Bacillus pumilus: one gene and its partner. The protein of the gene in region 1 interacts with the protein of each later gene in a pairwise test. Links are inferred from orthologs where the notes say so. Each region holds a gene or a part of one and is shown in the gene's direction. Other genes may lie near its edges.

The links.
Region 2: the proteins of lpdA (region 1) and odhB interact in binary tests that used the Escherichia coli proteins (3 or more experiments, as listed by UniProt). The link is inferred for Bacillus pumilus from one-to-one orthologs.

What each region holds. Positions count from the first base shown.
Region 1 is NZ_CP046128.1:1,356,673-1,367,125, forward strand. Bases 3,382-6,379 are described here. They hold lpdA (dihydrolipoyl dehydrogenase), read left to right. Parts: upstream 3,382-4,173; coding sequence 4,174-5,586; downstream 5,587-6,379. Other genes in these bases: GKC25_RS06720 (dihydrolipoamide acetyltransferase family protein), read left to right, coding at 3,382-4,169; GKC25_RS06730 (hypothetical protein), read right to left, coding at 5,705-6,085. In the rest of the region: GKC25_RS06705 (YkyA family protein), read left to right, coding at 1-214; pdhA (pyruvate dehydrogenase (acetyl-transferring) E1 component subunit alpha), read left to right, coding at 625-1,740; pdhB (pyruvate dehydrogenase complex E1 component subunit beta), read left to right, coding at 1,744-2,721; more of GKC25_RS06720, read left to right, coding at 2,829-3,381; GKC25_RS06735 (GapA-binding peptide SR1P), read left to right, coding at 6,402-6,521; GKC25_RS06740 (aminotransferase class I/II-fold pyridoxal phosphate-dependent enzyme), read right to left, coding at 6,565-8,037; GKC25_RS06745 (UPF0223 family protein), read left to right, coding at 8,228-8,497; GKC25_RS06750 (DUF1054 domain-containing protein), read right to left, coding at 8,727-9,362; GKC25_RS06755 (hypothetical protein), read left to right, coding at 9,651-9,839; GKC25_RS06760 (inositol monophosphatase family protein), read left to right, coding at 9,973-10,453. UniProt on the Escherichia coli protein: Lipoamide dehydrogenase is a component of the glycine cleavage system as well as of the alpha-ketoacid dehydrogenase complexes.
Region 2 is NZ_CP046128.1:1,848,059-1,858,458, reverse strand. Bases 3,314-6,258 are described here. They hold odhB (2-oxoglutarate dehydrogenase complex dihydrolipoyllysine-residue succinyltransferase), read left to right. Parts: upstream 3,314-4,130; coding sequence 4,131-5,387; downstream 5,388-6,258. Other genes in these bases: GKC25_RS09130 (bile acid:sodium symporter family protein), read right to left, coding at 5,414-6,258; sucA (2-oxoglutarate dehydrogenase E1 component), read left to right, coding at 3,314-4,116. Also shown: GKC25_RS09145 (vWA domain-containing protein), read left to right, coding at 1-1,057; more of sucA, read left to right, coding at 1,282-3,313; more of GKC25_RS09130, read right to left, coding at 6,259-6,373; GKC25_RS09125 (superoxide dismutase), read right to left, coding at 6,532-7,353; GKC25_RS09120 (terpene cyclase/mutase family protein), read right to left, coding at 7,346-9,220; GKC25_RS09115 (aldehyde dehydrogenase family protein), read right to left, coding at 9,323-10,400. UniProt on the Escherichia coli protein: E2 component of the 2-oxoglutarate dehydrogenase (OGDH) complex which catalyzes the second step in the conversion of 2-oxoglutarate to succinyl-CoA and CO(2).

The sequences.
Region 1 (10,453 bases):
TCAAAAGGCGCTGAAACAAGATCAGCATTTGTATCAATCTTTAAAGAAGAAGGACTTAGGATATGAAGAGTTGAAATCCAAGCTGAAGACGGTGAACCGTTCTTATAGCAAAGTCAGAAAAGAAGGTAAGAAGTTCAATCAATATACAAAGCAATTGAATGAGCATAAACAGGCTTTGTCTAAAGCGGCAGATCAAGAATCCCAAAAGAGCTGAAAAAACAGCTCTTTTTTTATTTTTCGACAAAAACAAACATTTTCTATTGTAGTACAGCAGTATACTCTATACTAGTACAGTTCGAGGTGTTTGTTAAACAGATTGATACAGCTCACTATAAAAAGTAAAGCGAATACATTTATTTAAATAAAGCCGTTAAATCAATTGACGGACTATTTTTCTTGTTGTAAACTAGTCCTTGTTAACAGAAGTTGTATTAGTTTTTTGTGAACTATCGTTAATACAGTTAGAAGAACTCAAAAACGAGCGATCATCTAATGTTTCGACAACGATCCTAGTGGCTATTAAATACAGGAGTCATATGTGTATTTTGGGTTATCCTATATCTGTATGTATAAATGGATTCACGACAAATTGACTGTTAAAAGAAAGGAAGAGGTGACTTTAGAATGGCTGCAAAAACAAAAAAAGCAATTGTTGATAGCAAAAAGCAATTTGATGCCATCAAAAAGCAGTTTGAAACGTTTCAAATTTTAAACGAAAAAGGCGAAGTCGTAAACGAAGCGGCAATGCCGGATCTCTCAGATGACCAATTAAAAGAATTAATGCGCCGTATGGTGTTTACACGTGTATTAGATCAACGTTCAATTTCATTGAACCGTCAAGGACGTCTTGGCTTCTATGCGCCTACAGCTGGACAAGAGGCTTCTCAGCTTGCAACTCACTTTGCACTTGAGAAAGAAGATTTCATTCTTCCGGGATATCGTGATGTACCACAATTAATCTGGCATGGCCTTCCATTAACAAAAGCGTTCTTGTTCTCTCGTGGACACTTTGTTGGTAACCAAATGCCTGAAGATGTGAATGCACTTTCTCCACAAATCATTATCGGTGCACAAATCATTCAAGCTGCTGGTGTAGCTCTTGGTTTGAAAAAGCGCGGTAAAAATGCTGTTGCAATCACTTACACTGGTGATGGCGGAGCTTCACAAGGTGATTTCTACGAAGGTATCAACTTTGCAGGGGCTTACAAAGCGCCAGCGATTTTTGTTGTCCAAAACAACAGATATGCGATCTCTACACCTGTTGAGAAGCAATCTGCTGCACAAACAATTGCACAAAAAGCAGCTGCAGCTGGTATCGTAGGCGTACAAGTTGACGGTATGGATGCATTAGCTGTATATGCAGCAACTGCTGAAGCTCGTGAGCGTGCTGTAAATGGCGAAGGTCCAACATTAATCGAAACTCTTACATTCCGTTACGGTCCACATACAATGGCTGGTGACGATCCAACAAGATATCGTACAAAAGAAGATGAAAATGAGTGGGAGCAAAAAGATCCATTGGTACGCTACCGCAGATTCTTGGAAAACAAAGGCCTATGGTCTGAAGAAGAAGAGAATAAAGTCATCGAAGATGCAAAAGAACAAATCAAACAAGCGATCAAAGAAGCTGACGAACAGCCTAAGCAAAAAGTCACTGACTTGATTGATAACATGTACGATGTGAAACCATTCAACTTAGTTGAACAGCTTGAAATTTACAAACAGAAGGAGTCGAAGTAAGCCATGGCGCAAATGACAATGATTCAAGCGATCACTGATGCGTTACGCACAGAACTGAAAAATGACGAAAACGTTCTCGTTTTCGGAGAAGACGTTGGTAAAAACGGCGGCGTATTCCGTGCGACTGAAGGATTGCAAAAAGAGTTTGGTGAGGATCGTGTATTCGATACTCCACTTGCTGAATCTGGTATTGGCGGTCTTGCAATTGGCCTTGGACTACAAGAATTCCGCCCAGTAATGGAAATTCAATTCTTCGGATTCGTTTACGAAGTATTAGATTCTGTTTCTGGACAAATGGCTCGTATGCGTTACCGTTCTGGCGGACGCTGGCATTCTCCAGTGACAATCCGTTCTCCATTCGGTGGAGGGGTTCATACTCCTGAGCTTCATGCTGACAGCTTAGAAGGTCTTATCGCACAACAGCCTGGTATCAAGGTTGTCATTCCTTCAACACCTTACGATGCAAAAGGACTATTAATTTCTGCAATCCGCGACAACGATCCGGTTGTGTTCCTTGAGCATATGAAACTTTATCGCTCTTTCCGTCAGGAAGTTCCTGAAGAAGAGTACACAATTGAAATCGGTAAAGCTGACGTGAAACGTGAAGGTTCTGACCTTTCAATCATCACTTATGGTGCAATGGTTCACGAATCACTTAAAGCTGCTGAAGAACTTGAAAAAGAAGGCGTTTCTGCTGAAGTGATCGACCTTCGTACAGTAAGCCCGCTTGATATTGAAACAATCATCGCTTCTGTTGAAAAAACAGGTCGTGCGATCGTTGTTCAAGAAGCACAAAAACAAGCTGGTATTGCTGCAAACGTAGTAGCTGAAATCAATGACAGAGCAATCCTTAGCCTAGAAGCACCAGTACTTCGTGTAGCTGCACCTGATACTGTATTTGCTTTCTCTCAAGCTGAGAGCGTATGGCTTCCAAACCATAAAGACGTGCTTGAAACAGCTAAGAAAGTTCTTGAATTTTAATTAAATGACAGAGGGGAAAAGAATTTATTTCTCTTCCCCTTTATCAATTACATGACCGTGTAAATATACACAACAAGGATTCAACAAAATCTAGGAGGCGAAAAACAGTGGCATTTGAATTTAAACTTCCGGACATCGGAGAAGGTATCCACGAAGGTGAGATCGTTAAGTGGTTTGTAAAACCAAACGACGAAATCAATGAAGATGACGTTTTAGCAGAGGTACAAAACGATAAAGCAGTTGTAGAAATTCCTTCACCTGTTAAAGGAAAAGTATTAGAATTAAAAGTTGAAGAGGGAACAGTTGCAACAGTAGGACAAACAATCATTACGTTTGATGCACCTGGTTACGAAAATCTTCAATTTAAAGGCAGCGAAGAAGAAGGCGAAGCAAAAACTGAAGCTCAAGTACAAGGTACTGCTGAAGCTGGTAACGAGCCAGAGAAGAAAGAAGTGGCACAAGAAGAAGCGGCAGCAGCAACTGGTGCAGGCGCACAAGAGCAAGTAGATGCTGATCCAAACAAACGCGTCATCGCTATGCCATCTGTACGTAAATATGCTCGCGAAAAAGGCGTTGAAATTTACAAAGTTGCAGGTTCTGGTAAAAACGGACGTGTGTTAAAAGAAGATATCGACAGCTTCGTTAATGGTGGTTCTGCAGCTCAAGCAGCAGCACCTCAAGCAGCTGAAAGTGCGAAAGAAGAAGCAGCTCCTAAAGCGGCAGCAGCTCCAGTTCTTGAAGGAGAATTCCCAGAAACTCGCGAGAAAATGAGCGGCATCCGCAAAGCGATCGCGAAAGCAATGGTGAACTCTAAGCATACAGCTCCTCACGTAACATTAATGGATGAAGTTGATGTAACGAACCTTGTTGCACATCGTAAACAATTCAAACAAGTTGCAGCTGATCAAGGAATCAAGTTAACTTACTTGCCTTACGTTGTAAAAGCTCTAACTTCTGCTTTGAAAAAGTACCCAGTACTTAACACTTCTATCGATGATAAAACAGATGAAGTTGTTCAAAAGCATTACTACAACATCGGAATTGCAGCTGACACTGAAAAAGGCCTGCTCGTTCCAGTTGTGAAAAATGCAGATCGCAAAGCGATTTTCGAAGTGTCTAACGAAATCAATGAGCTTGCAACAAAAGCACGTGATGGTAAATTGGCTCCAGCTGAAATGAAAGGTGCATCTTGCACAATCACAAACATCGGTTCTGCTGGTGGACAATGGTTTACTCCAGTCATCAACCACCCAGAAGTAGCGATCCTTGGTATTGGCCGTATCGCTGAAAAAGCGGTTGTTCGTGATGGCGAAATCGTTGCAGCTCCAGTCTTAGCTCTTTCCCTTAGCTTTGACCACCGTATGATCGACGGAGCTACTGCGCAAAATGCCCTTAACCACATCAAGCGTTTATTGAATGATCCACAATTAATTTTAATGGAGGCGTAATGTCATGGTAGTAGGAGATTTCCCAATCGAAACAGATACTCTTGTCATCGGTGCAGGTCCTGGTGGATATGTAGCTGCTATTCGTGCTGCACAGCTTGGACAAAAAGTAACAATCGTTGAAAAAGGAACACTTGGCGGTGTATGTCTAAACGTTGGCTGTATTCCTTCAAAAGCATTAATCAATGCTGGCCATCGTTTCGAAAATGCTAAGCATTCTGAAGACATGGGTATCAAAGCTGAAAACGTAACAGTTGATTTCACAAAAGTTCAAGAGTGGAAAGCTTCTGTTGTTAACAAATTAACAGGTGGAGTTCAAGGTCTTCTTAAAGGAAATAAAGTAGACATCGTTAAAGGTGAAGCTTATTTCGTAGACAGCAACTCTGTACGTGTAATGGATGAAAATTCAGCACAGACTTACACTTTCAAAAATGCAATTCTTGCAACTGGATCTCGTCCAATTGAATTGCCTACTTTTAAATACACAGACCGCGTGATCAACTCAACTGGTGCTTTGGCGCTTAAAGAAGTACCTAAAAAGTTAGTTGTTATCGGTGGTGGATATATCGGTACTGAGCTTGGAACTGCTTATGCAAACTTTGGAACAGAAGTTGTCATCCTTGAAGGTGGAGACGAAATCCTTCCAGGTTTCGAAAAGCAAATGAGCTCATTGGTTAAACGTAACCTGAAGAAAAAAGGAAACGTTGAAATCCATACAAACGCTCTTGCAAAAGGCGTTGAAGAAAAATCTGATGGTGTCACTGTTACTTTCGAAGTAAAAGGTGAAGAAAAAACAGTTGATGCTGATTACGTACTTGTTACAGTTGGTCGTCGTCCAAACACGGATGAGCTTGGTCTTGAGCAAGTTGGTGTTGAATTGACTGACCGTGGAGTTGTCAAAACAGACAAACAATGCCGTACAAGCGTATCTAACATCTATGCAATTGGTGACATCGTTGATGGACCACCACTTGCACACAAAGCTTCTTACGAAGGTAAAATTGCAGCTGAAGCAATCGCTGGAGAGCCAGCTGAAATTGATTACCTTGGTATTCCTGCTGTTGTATTCTCTGAGCCAGAACTTGCAACTGTTGGGTACACAGAAGCAGAAGCAAAAGAAGAAGGAATCGACATCGTTGCAGCGAAATTCCCATTCGCAGCGAACGGACGTGCACTTTCTCTTGATGCAACTGATGGCTTCATGAAAATGATCACTCGTAAAGAGGATGGTCTTGTTATCGGTGCACAAATCGCAGGTGTTGGCGCTTCTGATATGATTTCAGAGCTTAGCCTTGCAATCGAAGCTGGAGTGACTGCTGAAGATATCGCAATGACAATTCACGCTCATCCAACTTTAGGTGAAATTACAATGGAAACGGCTGAAGTAGCAATTGGAAGCCCAATTCATATCGTAAAATAATGAACCTATTAAAACCCTCTCCTTGATGGAGAGGGTTTTTTTGAGCGCTCCCATATGAAAAACCCCTCATGAGATGAGGGGCTTTTTCATATGGATATATAAGTGCAAGGTTAGGCCATTAATTTGTATTCACGCGGTCTAAAGCGTGGCATAAGGGCGATAAAATATCCTCTTTGCTGCTGACATTTCCTTCAACCTTCACAATGACTTTTTCATTATTTACAAGTAAAATAGCCGGCAATTCGTCTACTTCATTTTTCCAGCCTTTACGATCTTCTTTCACAATCATCTTTGACATTTCCTTCGGATATTCATTCTTTAAATCGAGGACTGCATCATAATAAGGACTTTCTTTATCAAGATTTTCTGCATCTGTAAAAAAGAGAATTCTTGGTTTCTGAATATGACTGACTTGGTCGGTCTGATTCGGTATGATATACGCAAATGAGCATGAACTAAGTACAAAGAGCATGGGGAATATAATGAGAAGTGACCTCATAAAATTCAATCTATTCACCTCAAAATCCTTTGGGGTTGTCCCAACATTTTTAGGAGCTGGTTACCTGTTAGTCACTCTAGTGTATCATGTCCTTTTTGACAATTTTCGATTGTTACTCAATTGTTACAGAATTGATATGAAGCAAAATACAATTGAAACGTTCCCTCAATATGATGAGAAAAAAGCACATAATCATAAAAAATATTTAAATGTGTCATACAGTTAACCGTTGACAACTTAAATGTGACATCATATTATAGAGATATGAAATAGATTAAACGCTTTCAAATTATGAATGAAGAAAAGGGGAATGTACGTGGGTACAATTATTTGTCAAGATTGCAATGAAACCATTGATCAATTTGAAAATGAAAAAGTGACAACGCTATACGGAACGTGTGGTCACTGTCATTGCTGTGATGAAGCCTCTGAATAAATAAAAAAGCATGCAGCTCCATTTGGGGCTGCATGTTTCTTTTTTATAAAATTGGTTTTTGTTCTTTAATCACGCGGATCATTTCAAGCGTTGAATCTTCTGGTCCTTGGACAGGGAGACCAATTTCAATGTTTTTAAAGATATATGAGATATTTTCTTCTGTGATAATTTCTCCTGGTATAAAAATAGGAATGCCTGGCGGGTACACCATAACAAACTCTGCGATGATGCGGCCCGCTGCTTCTTTAAACGGAACCACTTCTGTTGTGGCGTAAAAGGCGTCACGCGGCGTCATGGCAAGCGATGGAATCTCAGGCAGCAGGACTTCTGTGACCGCTTGTGTGTCGCTCTCACTTGTAGAGGTTGCGGCAATTTCCTTCATAGCCGTTATAAGCGTATCGATTGTTTCATCAGAATCACCAGGGGTCACAATACATAAAATGTTGTAAAGGTCAGAGAGCTCCACTTCAATCCGGTAGCTTTCTCTCAGCCATTTTTCGACATCATGGCCATTTAGCCCAAGGTCTTTAATTGAGATAATTAATTTCGTTGGGTCATAATCGTACGTAGAAGCTGAAGCGAGTATTTCCTTGCCAATACACGTAATGCCATCAATTTGGTTCAAACGGTTTCTCGCTGATTCAGCCAAACGGATGGCTTCATCTGCAAGTGCCTTTCCTTCAGTGGCTAATCGCTTTCGAGCGACATCAAGTGACGCCAAGAGCAAATAAGAAGTAGACGTTGTCGTCAGCATGCTCAAAATCGATTGTACGCGATCTTTTGAGACAAGCCCTTCCTTCATATTTAAAATAGAGCTCTGGGTAAGGGAACCGCCGAGTTTATGGACACTTGTTGCTGCCATGTCGGCACCTGCCTGCATCGCAGATAGTGGAAGCTCATCGTGAAAATGAATATGCACGCCGTGTGCTTCATCGACAAGGACAGGCACATGAAATGAATGGGCAATGTCTACAATCGATTTTAAGTCTGCTGAAACCCCAAAATACGTCGGATTAATCACAAGCAGACCTTTTGCATCTGGGTGCTCCGTGAGCGCCTTTTTCGCTGATTCTGGTGTAATGCCGTGAGAGATGCCAAGCTCTTTGTCTATTTCTGGGTGAATAAAAACAGGAACTGCGCCAGAAAATACAATGGCGGACATAATCGATTTATGGACGTTGCGCGGAATGATGATTTTATCTCCAGGTCCGCATACGGTCATCACCATTGTCATGATGGCGCCGCTTGTTCCTTGAATGGAGAAGAATGTATGGTCAGCACCGAATGCTTCAGCAGCGAGCTCCTGTGCTTCTTTTATCATCCCTCGAGGTGAATGTAAATCATCAAGAGGTTCTATATTAATGAGATCAATGCTTAATGCATTGTCGCCAATGAATGCTCTAAATTCAGGGTCCATTCCGGCTCCTTTTTTATGGCCTGGAATGTGAAATTGGACTGGATTGGTTGCTGCATGCTTTTTTAGTCCAGTGTATAAGGGTGTATCATGTTGTGACAATTGCTTTCCCACCTTCATCGAAATACCTGCTATTATTGTGCCAATAATGGCAGATTTCATTGCATAAAACAAAAGAATTATATTATGAACTGATCGGAATGTAAAGCATAAAATCAATCGGTTTCTGATCGAACAGATGCTATAATAAAAGTTCAAATAAGAAATGAGTGTTAAAGTGAGGGACAAGTAAATGGAATATCAATATCCAATGGATGTCGACTGGACGACAGAGGAAAAGATTGCCGTTATTTCGTTTTTTCAAGCTGTTGAAAAAGCCTATGAAAAAGGAATTGCGAAGCAGGAGTTATTAGATACTTATAAACGATTTAAAGAGGTTGTGCCATCAAAAGCAGAGGAAAAGACGCATTGTGCAGCGTTTGAAAAGGAAAGCGGGTATTCTCCTTATCGTACAGTGAAATCTGCAAGAGAGGCAGAAGAGACAGCCATTATACGTATGTAAGAAAAAACGAGCCTGCATGGGCTCGTTTCAGCGTGTAGACAAACCCTCGCATTCGGTGTCAGTCCTGCGTGCCGGTGCTCACGAATGTCAAATTCGCTCCGCTCCGGTACTCGTCCTTCCTAGACTGCAAAGGTTTTCTATCACGCTGAAAAGAAGACAAAAGGCTAAAATGAAGATCATTTTAGCCTTTTGTCAACAATCAGAAACGAGCCTGCATGGGCTCGTTTTTTTATACAGATTCTTTTTGTGTAAAGCGGTATAGATAAGTCAACGTGCGGAAGGCATCTTCGATTTTTGATAAGAATTCTTCATTATTCATTTGAACGACTTCTTCTCTAGGCAGCTGAATGCCGCAAAGGAGCTCAGCTTTTTTCACCGTTTGGACACGTTCAAACAGCGTTTTCAGCTGTTCTGCATCAAGCTCGCTGTGACGCATGACATCTGGTTTCATATGATCTTTAGACCAAACAAAATCTTGTGGTATTTTCTTCTGAATGGTATCTAGTTCTTTTTCGAACAGCTGACCATACTCGCCTTTCACAGGAGATTCATAAATGAGCGCAAACCATACAAAGACATGTGTTTTCCAAAGCCCAATTTGAAAATGAGGGAGTTTTTTATACCCACGCTTGCTGTTTGCAAAAGCAACCCACGTATCATTTGGCGGATTGACTGATCTTCTAGCATGCTTTGCGACATGTACAAACATTTCGTCTCCTGTAATAGAAGAAAGAAGTGGTGCAAAGTGTTCACCAAGTGCCTCAAGCTTTGGACGGACTCTTTCTTTTAATACGGTCATTCGTTCATCTAAACCGTCAACTGTAAATGTCTCAAAATCTTCATCTCTAAAACGCATTTCACTCATATTATGCCTCCTGTATTCTTTAGCTGATCATATTTTATCATAGCTTGGGTCAAGCTCAAAAAAAGATGCACCAACAGATCAAAGATTGTAGAGGAAGTAGGACAGCGTTTAAAAACAACGATTTTGTGGTACATAATAAATAGGTAAAGACACAATTTTTAGAATGTCGTTGCGGTTATGCGATCGCTTCATACGATATAAGCAAGAACCAATTCTCTTATCGATTGAATTTTTTATCAATGAAAACTGACAAGGAATGAATCATTCTCTGGAAGGGGCGTTGACCAAATGAAGCAAATCGTGAAGCAGGGGTATAGACAGGAGAAAAAGAATCGCATCGCTGTGTGGAGATTAGAGGTGGATTATGAGCTTTCTACGCTTCATGAAGCCATCGAGCAAAAAGATGACATCCAAATCGAACGCAGCAAACGAAAGCTTGAGCGCCTAAGAAAAGAATGGGAGCAGCTTAAAGGGTAAAACAAGGTGAGGTAAAAACGAACCAATTCATCGGTTCGTTTTTGTATGAAGCTGCTTTTTTCTTGCTTTTACGTACATAATATCAGTATGCTAATACAAATAGGTATTACATAGAAAAGAGGTTTACAGTCTGATGACAAACTGGGTGGAAATTGACCGTCTTGCAAAGCTTTGGGTAAAAGAAGCAGGAAGCCGTATTAAAGCGTCCATGCAGGAAGGTCTATCAATTGAAACAAAATCAAATCCAAATGATCTTGTCACTAATATCGATAAAGAAACAGAACGTTTTTTCATTGAAAAGATACAATCGACATTTTCAGATCATCACATTTTAGGAGAAGAGGGACAAGGGGAAGAGGTGACCTCACTGGATGGGATCGTGTGGATCATTGATCCAATCGATGGCACAATGAACTTTGTCCATCAAAAACGCAACTTTGCCATTTCCATCGGGATATTTGAAAATGGCATAGGGAAAATCGGTCTCATTTATGACGTCATTCATGACGAGCTTTACCATGCGGTCAAAGGGGAAGGGGCCTATATGAATGATACCCTGCTTCCGCCATTAAAAGATGTAGCGATTGATAAAGCCATTGTCGGCATTAACCCGA
Region 2 (10,400 bases), 490 kb from region 1 along the record:
CTTCCTTCAATTTGATTTAGAGCACGGCGGTAAAAGTGATCTCGGGAAGGATGCAGCAAGAGAAGGCGATGACGGAGATCAAGCACTCGGCACTGTCCAAGGCTCTGCCAAGCAAACATACCGAAAAGATTATTCAAAGCTTGAGGCGCTGGAAGAGGCTGAAGGGGAAGAAAGCGGGGCGGATGCTCATGAGAATGGAAAAGAGAACAAATATGCGTTTCCAGTCATGATTTCACCTGATCCTCCCGCGCCAGAACAAATCGATGTATACAAGCAGCACGCTAAGGAGATTGAGCCTTATCAGAAACGCTTAAAACAGATGATTCAAAAAACGCTCGAACACAAAAAATCATGGCCAAAAACGGACCTTCATGCAGGACGCCTCAGTAAAAAGCTGATTCGGTATTTTACAGATTCTAACCCGCGTCTTTTCTATAAAAAACAGGCACCTTCTTCGGAGATTGATGCTGTTTTCACTTTATTAGTAGACTGTTCTGCCAGCATGTTTGACAAGATGGACGAGACGAAAAAAGGAATTGTTCTATTTCATGAAGCGTTAAAATCCGTTCAAGTCCCACATCAAATTGTAGGATTTTGGGAAGATACAAACGACGCAACCGAAACAAGTCAGCCGAACTATTTCAACACGGTCGTGTCGTTCAAAGATTCTTTATTTGATGCAGGTCCTTCCATTATGTCCCTTGAACCAGAAGAGGATAACCGGGATGGCTATGCGATTCGCCAAATGACAAAAATGATTTTAAAACGAAGAGAAGAGCAAAAGTTTCTCATTGTCTTTTCAGACGGAGAGCCAGCTGCCTTCAGCTACGAACAAAATGGGATCGTCGATACACATGAAGCAGTTCTTGAGGCGAGGAAAAAGGGTATTGAGGTGATCAATGTGTTTTTATCCAATTCGCCGATAGAAGAAGCACAGATAAAAACCATTCAAGATATGTATGGCAAGTTCAGCATTTTTGTACCAGATGTCGATACATTGCCGGATGTCTTATATCCATTACTGAAGAAATTACTGCATAAAAGCATTGGGGCATAAGGTTTTGCCCCTTTCTTCAAAATATTTTTCGGAATGATTTAAATTTTTTGTTTTTCTGTGAATTTTTTATCTTTAATTGAACAAAGAATGTAGAAAGTAATCCGAAACAGTGGTAGAATATTATTGGAAGCGTTTTATTACATAAATTTGGTCATTGTGTTCTGGAAGTTATATCGAGATAGTGTTCAATCACTTGATGATCAAAGTTGGGGGTAGTGTTCAAAATGTTTCAAAATGATGTGAAACAACCGTTGAGTTGGGAAGAATTTCATGGTCCGAACCTCGGCTATGTGCTCGAGCTCTACGATCAGTATGTCCAGGATCCTACTAGTGTTGATGAAGATCTAAGAGGCATATTTGATGAACTTGGTGCACCACCGAGTGAAATGAAGGAGGAAATTGGGAAAAAAGAAAATAGCGTAGTTACTTCTGAACAAATCCAAAAGATAGCATCAGTCGTTAAACTGGCAGAAGACATCAGAACGTATGGCCATTTAAATGCTTCCGTCAATCCTCTTCGCAAAGAAAAGGAATTACAAGAGCTGTTTCCTTTAAAGGAGTACGGTTTAACAGAAGAAGACGTCAAGAATATTCCAATATCTATTATTAGTCCTGACGCACCAAAACACATTTCAAACGGCATAGAAGCCATTAACCATTTGAGAAATACGTATAAGCGTACCATTTCATTTGAGTTTGATCACGTGCATGATTTCGAAGAACGAAACTGGCTCTCAAAATCGATTGAGTCTGGTGAACTATTTAAGAAAAAACCAGCGGATAAACTAGTTTCTGTTTTCAAGAGATTAACAGAAGTTGAGCAGTTCGAACAGTTTCTTCATAAAACATTTGTTGGGCAAAAGCGCTTCTCAATAGAAGGATTAGACGCACTTGTCCCAGTACTTGATGAAATTATTTCAGAGTCTGTTACACAAGGGACTTCAAATATTAACATTGGAATGGCACACAGAGGCCGTTTAAATGTATTAGCACATGTGTTAGGAAAACCATACGAGATTATTTTCTCAGAATTCCAGCATGCGCCAAATAAAGAGCTTGTTCCATCAGAAGGCTCTATCGGCATCAGCTACGGGTGGACAGGTGATGTAAAGTACCATCTTGGAGCAGATCGCCAAATTAAAGACGAAGATACAAAGAGTGCGAGAGTCACGCTTGCCAATAACCCAAGTCACTTGGAATTCATTGATCCAATCATTGAAGGAAGCACACGTGCCGCTCAGGAAACACGTACTCAAAAAGGTTATCCAGCTCTAGACGTTGAAAAGGCATTAGCCATCTTAATTCATGGTGATGCGGCATTTCCTGGAGAAGGAATTGTGGCAGAAACATTAAATTTAAGTCAACTTGTAGGCTATCAGGTGGGCGGAACAATCCATATCATTGCAAACAATATGATCGGATTTACAACAGAAAGCAATGAATCTCGCTCAACAAAATATGCAAGTGACCTTGCAAAAGGGTTTGAGATTCCAATTGTTCACGTCAATGCAGATGATCCAGAAGCATGTTTAGCGGCTGTTCAGCTAGCTGTAGAATACCGCAAACGCTTTAAGAAGGATTTCTTAATTGACTTGATCGGTTATCGCAGATTCGGTCATAACGAAATGGATGAGCCTTCTACGACTCAGCCGATGCTGTACGATGCAGTCAGAAAGCACAAAACGGTCAAGAATATCTTTGCAGATAAACTTGTTACAGAAGGTCTTCTAACGAAAGAGCAGCGTGAAGAAATCGAGCAGGCTGTAGCGACGAAAATAGAAGAAGCCTATCAAAAGGTGCCTTCAAAGAAAGAGCATACGATTCAAGAAATTGAACTGCCAGAACCAGTATCAAATGGCTTCCCAGCAGTGGATACATCAGTAGAATTTGATGTATTACGAAAGCTGAATGAAGAATTGATCAGCTGGCCTGAGGATTTCCAAGTATTTGGTAAGCTCAAGCGGATCCTTGAAAAACGTGCAAAAGTGTTTACAGATGACCGTAAAGTAGAATGGTCGCTTGGGGAAGCACTTGCATTTGCATCTATATTAAAAGACGGTACGCCAATTCGAATGACCGGACAGGATTCAGAGCGCGGTACTTTTGCTCAAAGAAACCTTGTTCTTCACGACAGTCAAACTGGAGATGAATTTATTGCTCTTCATGAGCTGAGTGATGCAAACGCATCATTTACTGTTCATAATAGTCCACTGTCAGAGGGCTCAGTGATCGGATTTGAATATGGTTATAATGTCTATTCTCCTGAAACGTTAGTCATTTGGGAGGCTCAATTTGGAGACTTCGCAAATGCGGCTCAAGTGTATTTCGATCAATTTATTTCAGCTGGCCGCGCAAAATGGGGACAAAAATCAGGTCTAGTGATGCTCTTGCCGCATGGATATGAGGGACAAGGACCTGAACATTCAAGTGGTAGAACAGAGCGTTTCCTGCAATCAGCTGCTGAGAATAACTGGACAGTGGCGAACCTGACAAGTGCAGCGCAATACTTCCATATCCTTAGAAGACAGGCGAAAATGCTGCTTCGTGAAGAGATTCGTCCGCTTGTCATCATGACACCGAAGAGTCTGCTTCGTAATCCGAACACATTGTCTGAAGTCCAGGAATTAACGGATGGACAGTTCCGTCCAGTTCTTGAACAGCCAGGCCTTGTGCATGAACACGAAAAAGTATCGCGCCTCGTGCTATCTAGCGGAAAGGTATCAATCGATATTAGTGATCGTTTTACTCAAATGGAAGAGACGAAAAATTGGCTTCACATTGCGAGAGTGGAACAACTATATCCATTCCCAGCCAAAGATATTAAAGCGATTTTATCGAAACTAACAAACTTAGAAGAAATCGTATGGGTGCAAGAAGAGCCACAAAATATGGGGGCTTGGGGATACATTGAGCCATATTTACGTGAGATTGCGCCTGAAAAAGTAAAAGTACGTTACATCGGCCGAAGAAGACGTTCAAGTACGGCTGAGGGTGACCCAACTGTGCATAAAAAAGAACAAGAACGAATTGTATCTGATAGCTTGACTCGCAAAAACTAAGGGGGAAATGAAAAATGGCGGAAATTAAAGTACCTGAATTAGCGGAATCGATCTCGGAAGGAACGATTGCTCAATGGCTAAAGCAGCCGGGCGATTATGTGGAGCAGGGAGAGTACCTGTTAGAACTTGAAACAGATAAAGTCAATGTCGAACTGACAGCCGAAGAATCTGGTGTACTGAAAGAAGTGCTGAAAGATTCTGGTGACACTGTACAAGTTGGAGAAGTCATTGGAACAATTGCAGCAGGTGAAGCTGGCGGAAGCGAGTCCGCAGCTCCAGCACCTGAGCAAGAGTCTGCACCAGCTTCGAAAGAAGAACCGGCAGCTGCCCAAAAAGAAGAAGCAGTGAAAGAAGAGCCGAAATCTGGTAATGGCAGAACCATCGCTTCTCCTGCAGCTAGAAAACTGGCGAGAGAGAAGGGACTAGACTTATCTGAGATTCCAACCGTAGATCCGCTGGGCAGGGTACGAAAGCAGGATGTCGCTTCTTATCAAAAGAATGAAGCACCTGCAAGTGCACCGAAAGCCGCGCCAAAAGCAAATGCTGCGGTGCAAAATGAGCAACCAGGAAAGCCAGTTGAACGTGAGAGAATGTCACGCCGCAGACAAACGATTGCAAAACGTTTAGTTGAGGTTCAGCAAACGGCTGCGATGCTGACGACATTTAATGAAGTGGATATGACGGCCGTGATGGACTTAAGAAAGCGCCGTAAAGATGCCTTCCTTGAACAAAATGATGTAAAGCTTGGCTTCATGTCCTTCTTCACAAAAGCAGTTGTAGCAGCACTGAAGAAATATCCGCTGCTTAACGCAGAAATTCAAGGTGATGAGCTCGTCTTGAAGAAATTCTATGACATCGGCATCGCCGTTGCTGCTAACGAAGGACTTGTCGTACCGGTTGTCCGTGATGCAGACAGATTGTCGTTTGCAGGGATTGAAAAGGAAATTGGTCATCTTGCGAAAAAAGCAAGAGATAACAAATTGTCTCTGAATGAGCTACAAGGTGGATCATTCACGATCACTAACGGTGGAACATTCGGTTCACTGCTTTCAACACCAATTTTAAACAGCCCTCAAGTTGGAATTTTAGGTATGCATAAAATTCAGCTTCGTCCTGTGGCAATTGATGAAGAACGTTTTGAAAACCGTCCGATGATGTATTTAGCTCTTTCTTACGACCACCGAATTGTCGATGGTAAAGAAGCAGTTGGATTCCTTGTCACGATTAAAAACTTGCTTGAAGATCCGGAGCAGCTATTGCTTGAAGGATAATCTCCAATTTGAAAAGCTAGCACCCGTTAAGGTGCTAGCTTTTTTTCTTTTTCATTTTCAGGATTTCCTTTTTTTGACCAATATGTTGCAAGCCAGGAACCAGATAAATTATGCCACACACTAAAAATGGCACTTGGAACGGCTGCAAGTGGCGAGAAGTGCGCTGTTGCTAGAGCTGCACCGAGTCCAGAGTTTTGCATGCCAACTTCGATCGAGATCGCTCTACGAGAAGGGATATCCATTTTGCACCACTTTGCGATCAGGTAACCAAATAAAAGACCAAGTCCATTATGTAATATAACAACGGCCAATATCAGCAGTCCAGATTGAAGAATCTGCTCTTTATTTGCACTGACAACCGCAGCAATGATCACCACAATTCCGGCAACAGATACAAGCGGCAGTGCTTGAACCGCATACGATACTTGTTTTTTAAAAAACAATTTCACAAGAATACCTAAAATAATAGGGATTAAGACAACTTGTACAATGGATAAAAACAGAGCCTCTGGTGATACAGGTAACCAAGATCTTGCAAAAATTAAAATGAAAACAGGGGTTAAAAACGGCGCAAGCAATGTTGATATGGTGGTTACAGCTACAGATAAAGCTGTATTTCCTTTCGCCAAAAAGGTCATGACGTTCGATGCTGTACCACCTGGGCAGCAGCCTACGAGAACAACTCCTACTGCGATTTCAGACGGAAGCCGCAGTCCGTAAGCTAACAAAAAGGCAAGAAGCGGCATGAGTGTGTACTGCGTCAGCACCCCGATCAGAACATAAAGAGGTTTTCGAAACAGTTCTTTAAAATCTTCAGCGGACAAGGTAAGCCCCATTCCAAACATAATAATACCGAGTAAAAAAGGAATATACGGTCCAATCTTAGAGAATTCGGCAGGAAAGGCAAATCCAAGAAGTGCAAAGACAATGACCCAAATCGCAAAGGTCCTTCCTGCAAAGTGACTAATAGTTAAAAGAATCTTCATTTATTGTTTCAACTCTCTTTCCTTACATATCTTTTTTATTTTAAACGAATTTTCTGAAAAAACAACCCATTCTTTATAAAGGCGATCATAATAAAATTATGTAAACTAAATTGAATTAAAAACCCCCATATAAGCATTTGCCTATATGGAGTATCGTCTTAAAAAGGGGTCCATTTCACTTGCTGAGCTTGCTTTAGTCGTGCTTCTGGCTCACGCCAGTCAACGACATTCCACCAACGGTCTACATATTGTGCTTTTTCATTCAGATATTGCAGATAGTAGGCATGTTCCCATACGTCAAGAGCTAGAAGAGGGATCACATCCCATTGTGATAGAAATTGATGGCGTTCGGCTTGTAAAATCTCTAATCGTTGAGATCTTGGTGCCCATACAAGAATGGCCCAGCCAACACCTTCTACTTGTTTGGCTGCAGCTGAAAATTGGGATTTGAATGCATCATAGCTTTCAAATGATTGTTCAATGAGACGCAGCATTTGTCCAGTGGGCTTTCGTTTTCCTGAAGGACTCATAGAAAACCAAAAAATGCAATGTAAATAGTGTCCCGCACCATTGAAGGCAAGCTCCCGTTCCCAATGCTTGATCATTTTAAAATCATTGGTTCTTCTCGCTCTTTTTAAGGCAAGCTCAGCTTGATTCAGACCATCAACATATGATTGATGATGTTTCTGGTGATGCAAATACATAATCTCTTTTGAAATAAACGGTTCTAGTGCATCATACCGGTAAGGGAGCGGAGGTAATTTATGGTCGCCAGCTGCCACATCCCGCATTGCTTCTAGTAATTTCATATCCTCTGCAATACTTTCAGCCAATTCGTACCACTCTTCTTCACTGGAATATTCATCATTCATGATGAACGATAAATGTTCTGTTTTCTGACGGATGTTGTCATCTTGAACTGCACCTTGAATGGAGCTAAGCCAATCTTTAAGCTGCATGCGATATTCTTCCTTATTCATTTTTACGCCTCATTTCTTCTAAAAATGTGGAACAAGCCATCATTGGAAAGACAAATGGATAGCTATGATAGGTGATGTAAAATTGCTTTGGAAGACCAATGCCTACTGGATAGTGCAAGGCTTCACTCGAGTGCTGATGATGAATCAAAAATGAGATGGCTTTTAAAATTGTTGTGTGATCCGGCTTCTCATATTGTAAAAGTGCCTCAGCAGCCCAAGCCGTTTGAACCACTGTTCCAAATGGGAGCGGGACATATCTTTTTACCTCTGCACTTTTACACGATTCTCCGAAGCTGCCATCTTCCAATTGAATTGTTTTTAAAAATCGACACGCTTTTTGAACAGCAGGATGCGATGAGGGGATGCCAGCAGCCTTTAGTCCTGTTAATGCAGCCCAGGTTCCATAAATATAGCAAACACCCCATCTGCCAAACCATGATCCGTTGTTCTCTTGATGATCAAGAAGCCATTTTACGCAATGATCTTTTTGCCTTTGCATGAGTGGTGACATGTTGTTCTCTTCAAGACCGATGAGATGAAGCACACGACCTGTAATATCAGGAGTAGATGGGTCAATGGCCACATCCTCAGCAGATTCGAGCGGAAGATGACGAAGCAAGAAGTGATCTTGATTTTTTTCAAAAGCAGAAAAGCCGCCATCACGGTTTTGCATGGAAAGAAGCCAATCAAACCCTCGTTTCCACTGAACGGGTGCGTAGATGTGAGGAATGGCTTTTAACACAATTTGCGTATCATCACAATCAGGGTTATTTGTGTTCAAATCTGAAAAACCAAAGCCTCCCGGAGCCGCATGCCGGTTATGAACCGCCCAATCTGCTTTCTTCATTTGCTGCCGGTTCAATAAGTACGTAAAAGACTTTTCGATAACTGGATCTTCTTGTGTTCTGCCTGCTCGCTGAGAAGCATAACTGACAAGCGCTGTATCCCAAACTGTGGATGTAGAATTCTCAGCATATTTCCTGCCCCCACAGTCAGTGACTATCTTTTTCATCCCTTTAACTGCTTTTAAAATGAGATGATGCCCAGGAGAGTATCCAAGACTCATGAGTGCATAGACCATAAAAATACTGGCACTTAAATAGCTGTACAGCGTGCCATCTTTTTCAAGTCGGTCAAACATATACCGCTTCGCTGCCTCATACCCGAAAAAGTCGAGGCGGCTGTCGAGTGCTGTATACGACCGCATGTACGCTAGAAAGTGGTGAGTGGAACGTTCTTCTCTTGCCATAAACCAGTCAAAAGGACTTTTAGACATGTTCGCATCAAGATGTGCTAAGCTTGGAAACTTTTCATGAGAGGTATATCGTTTGTTGAGTGCAATCATCATTGGGACAAAATGAATTCTTGCATATGCACTAAGATGATAGAAGTGCAGCGGAAAGTATGTAGGGATGAGTAAAAATGAAAGTGGCGCATAGAAGTATGGCCAAGGGTGCATGCCATTGACGGCAAGCATCCACTTTGTCATAATATGAACGTCTTTTAATCCGCCTTTTGATCGAATAAAGTGTGCTGCTTTTTCCATATGCGGCTCATCTTGTTGAAACCTGCCTGAAACAAGCATTCCACAATAGCCTTGCACAGTCGCTGTTACATGTCCCGATTGATCATGATACAAAGAAAAAGAACCATCCTCATTTTGCTTTTCGCGAATCGCTTCTGCCAATTGATGAACCAACGCCTGATCCGAATCGCCAACAGCCTTTAACAGCATAATCAAAAAAGCATTTGTCATCATTGGGCCTTCAAAGCAGAAGACAAAAGCGCCATCTTCTCGTTGTCTGCGCTGCATTTGCATGTGTAATTCATCAATAAATTCGTTTACTTTCGTTTTGAAATCTTGCATATTCGGCCTTGCTCCTTACCTTTATTACTATATTCAGGAGCCTGCCTGTCACATGCAATCACAAAAAAGCCGATGACATGGTCACCGGCTTTATAGGCGTCATTAGTCTTGGAGATTAATCCACACACTTTTGACTTCTGTATAGTTGTTAAGGGCGTATGATCCCATTTCTCTGCCAAGACCTGATTGCTTGTATCCTCCAAATGGGGATGCAGCATCAAAGACATTATAGCAGTTGACCCAAATCGTGCCTGCTTCAAGACGTGCAGCAATATCATGGGCATGCTTTAAGTTTTCTGTCCAAAGTCCTGCGGCTAATCCATAATCAGACTGGTTGGCTCTTTCGACCACTTCATCAATGGAATCGTATGGAATGGCAGATAAGACAGGGCCGAAGATTTCTTCTTTTGCGATGGTCATGTCATCTTCTACATCTTTAAAAACAGTAGGGGAGACAAAATAGCCAGCCTCATAAGGGCAATCGCCACCGACAACGGCTGTTGCACCTTCAGATTTACCTTTTTCAATATAGCCTAACACGCGCTCGTGCTGTTCTTTACTTACAAGAGGTCCGATTTGCGTATCTTGATGAAGACCGGCGCCTTGCTTGAGTGATGTCGCATATTTGGCCATTTGATCGACAACCTCATCATATTGGCTTCGGTGAACAAAGACCCTAGAACCTGCAGAGCACACCTGGCCTTGGTTAAACATGACACCATTTAGAGCACCTGGAATGGCTTTCTTTAAATCGGCATCTGGCAAAATAATATTAGGTGATTTTCCGCCAAGTTCTAATGTGACCCTCTTAATGGATTTGGCTGCTTTCTCCATAATGAGTTTCCCAACACTTGTTGACCCCGTGAAGGCAAGCTTGTTTACATCAGGGTGATCGGTTAATGCGTTCCCAGCAGTTTCACCAAATCCAGGAACGATGTTAATCACACCTTCTGGGAAGCCGGCTTTATCCACTAATTCAGCTAAATAAAGAGCAGAGAGGGGTGTTTGTTCTGCTGGTTTTAAAACGATGGTGCAGCCAGTTGCAAGTGCAGCACCCATTTTCCACATGGCCATGAGCAGCGGGAAGTTCCAAGGAATGATTTGTCCTACAACGCCAACAGGCTCATGACGGGTATAATTAAAGTACCCTTGACTGACAGGAATGGTTTGTCCGCTTATT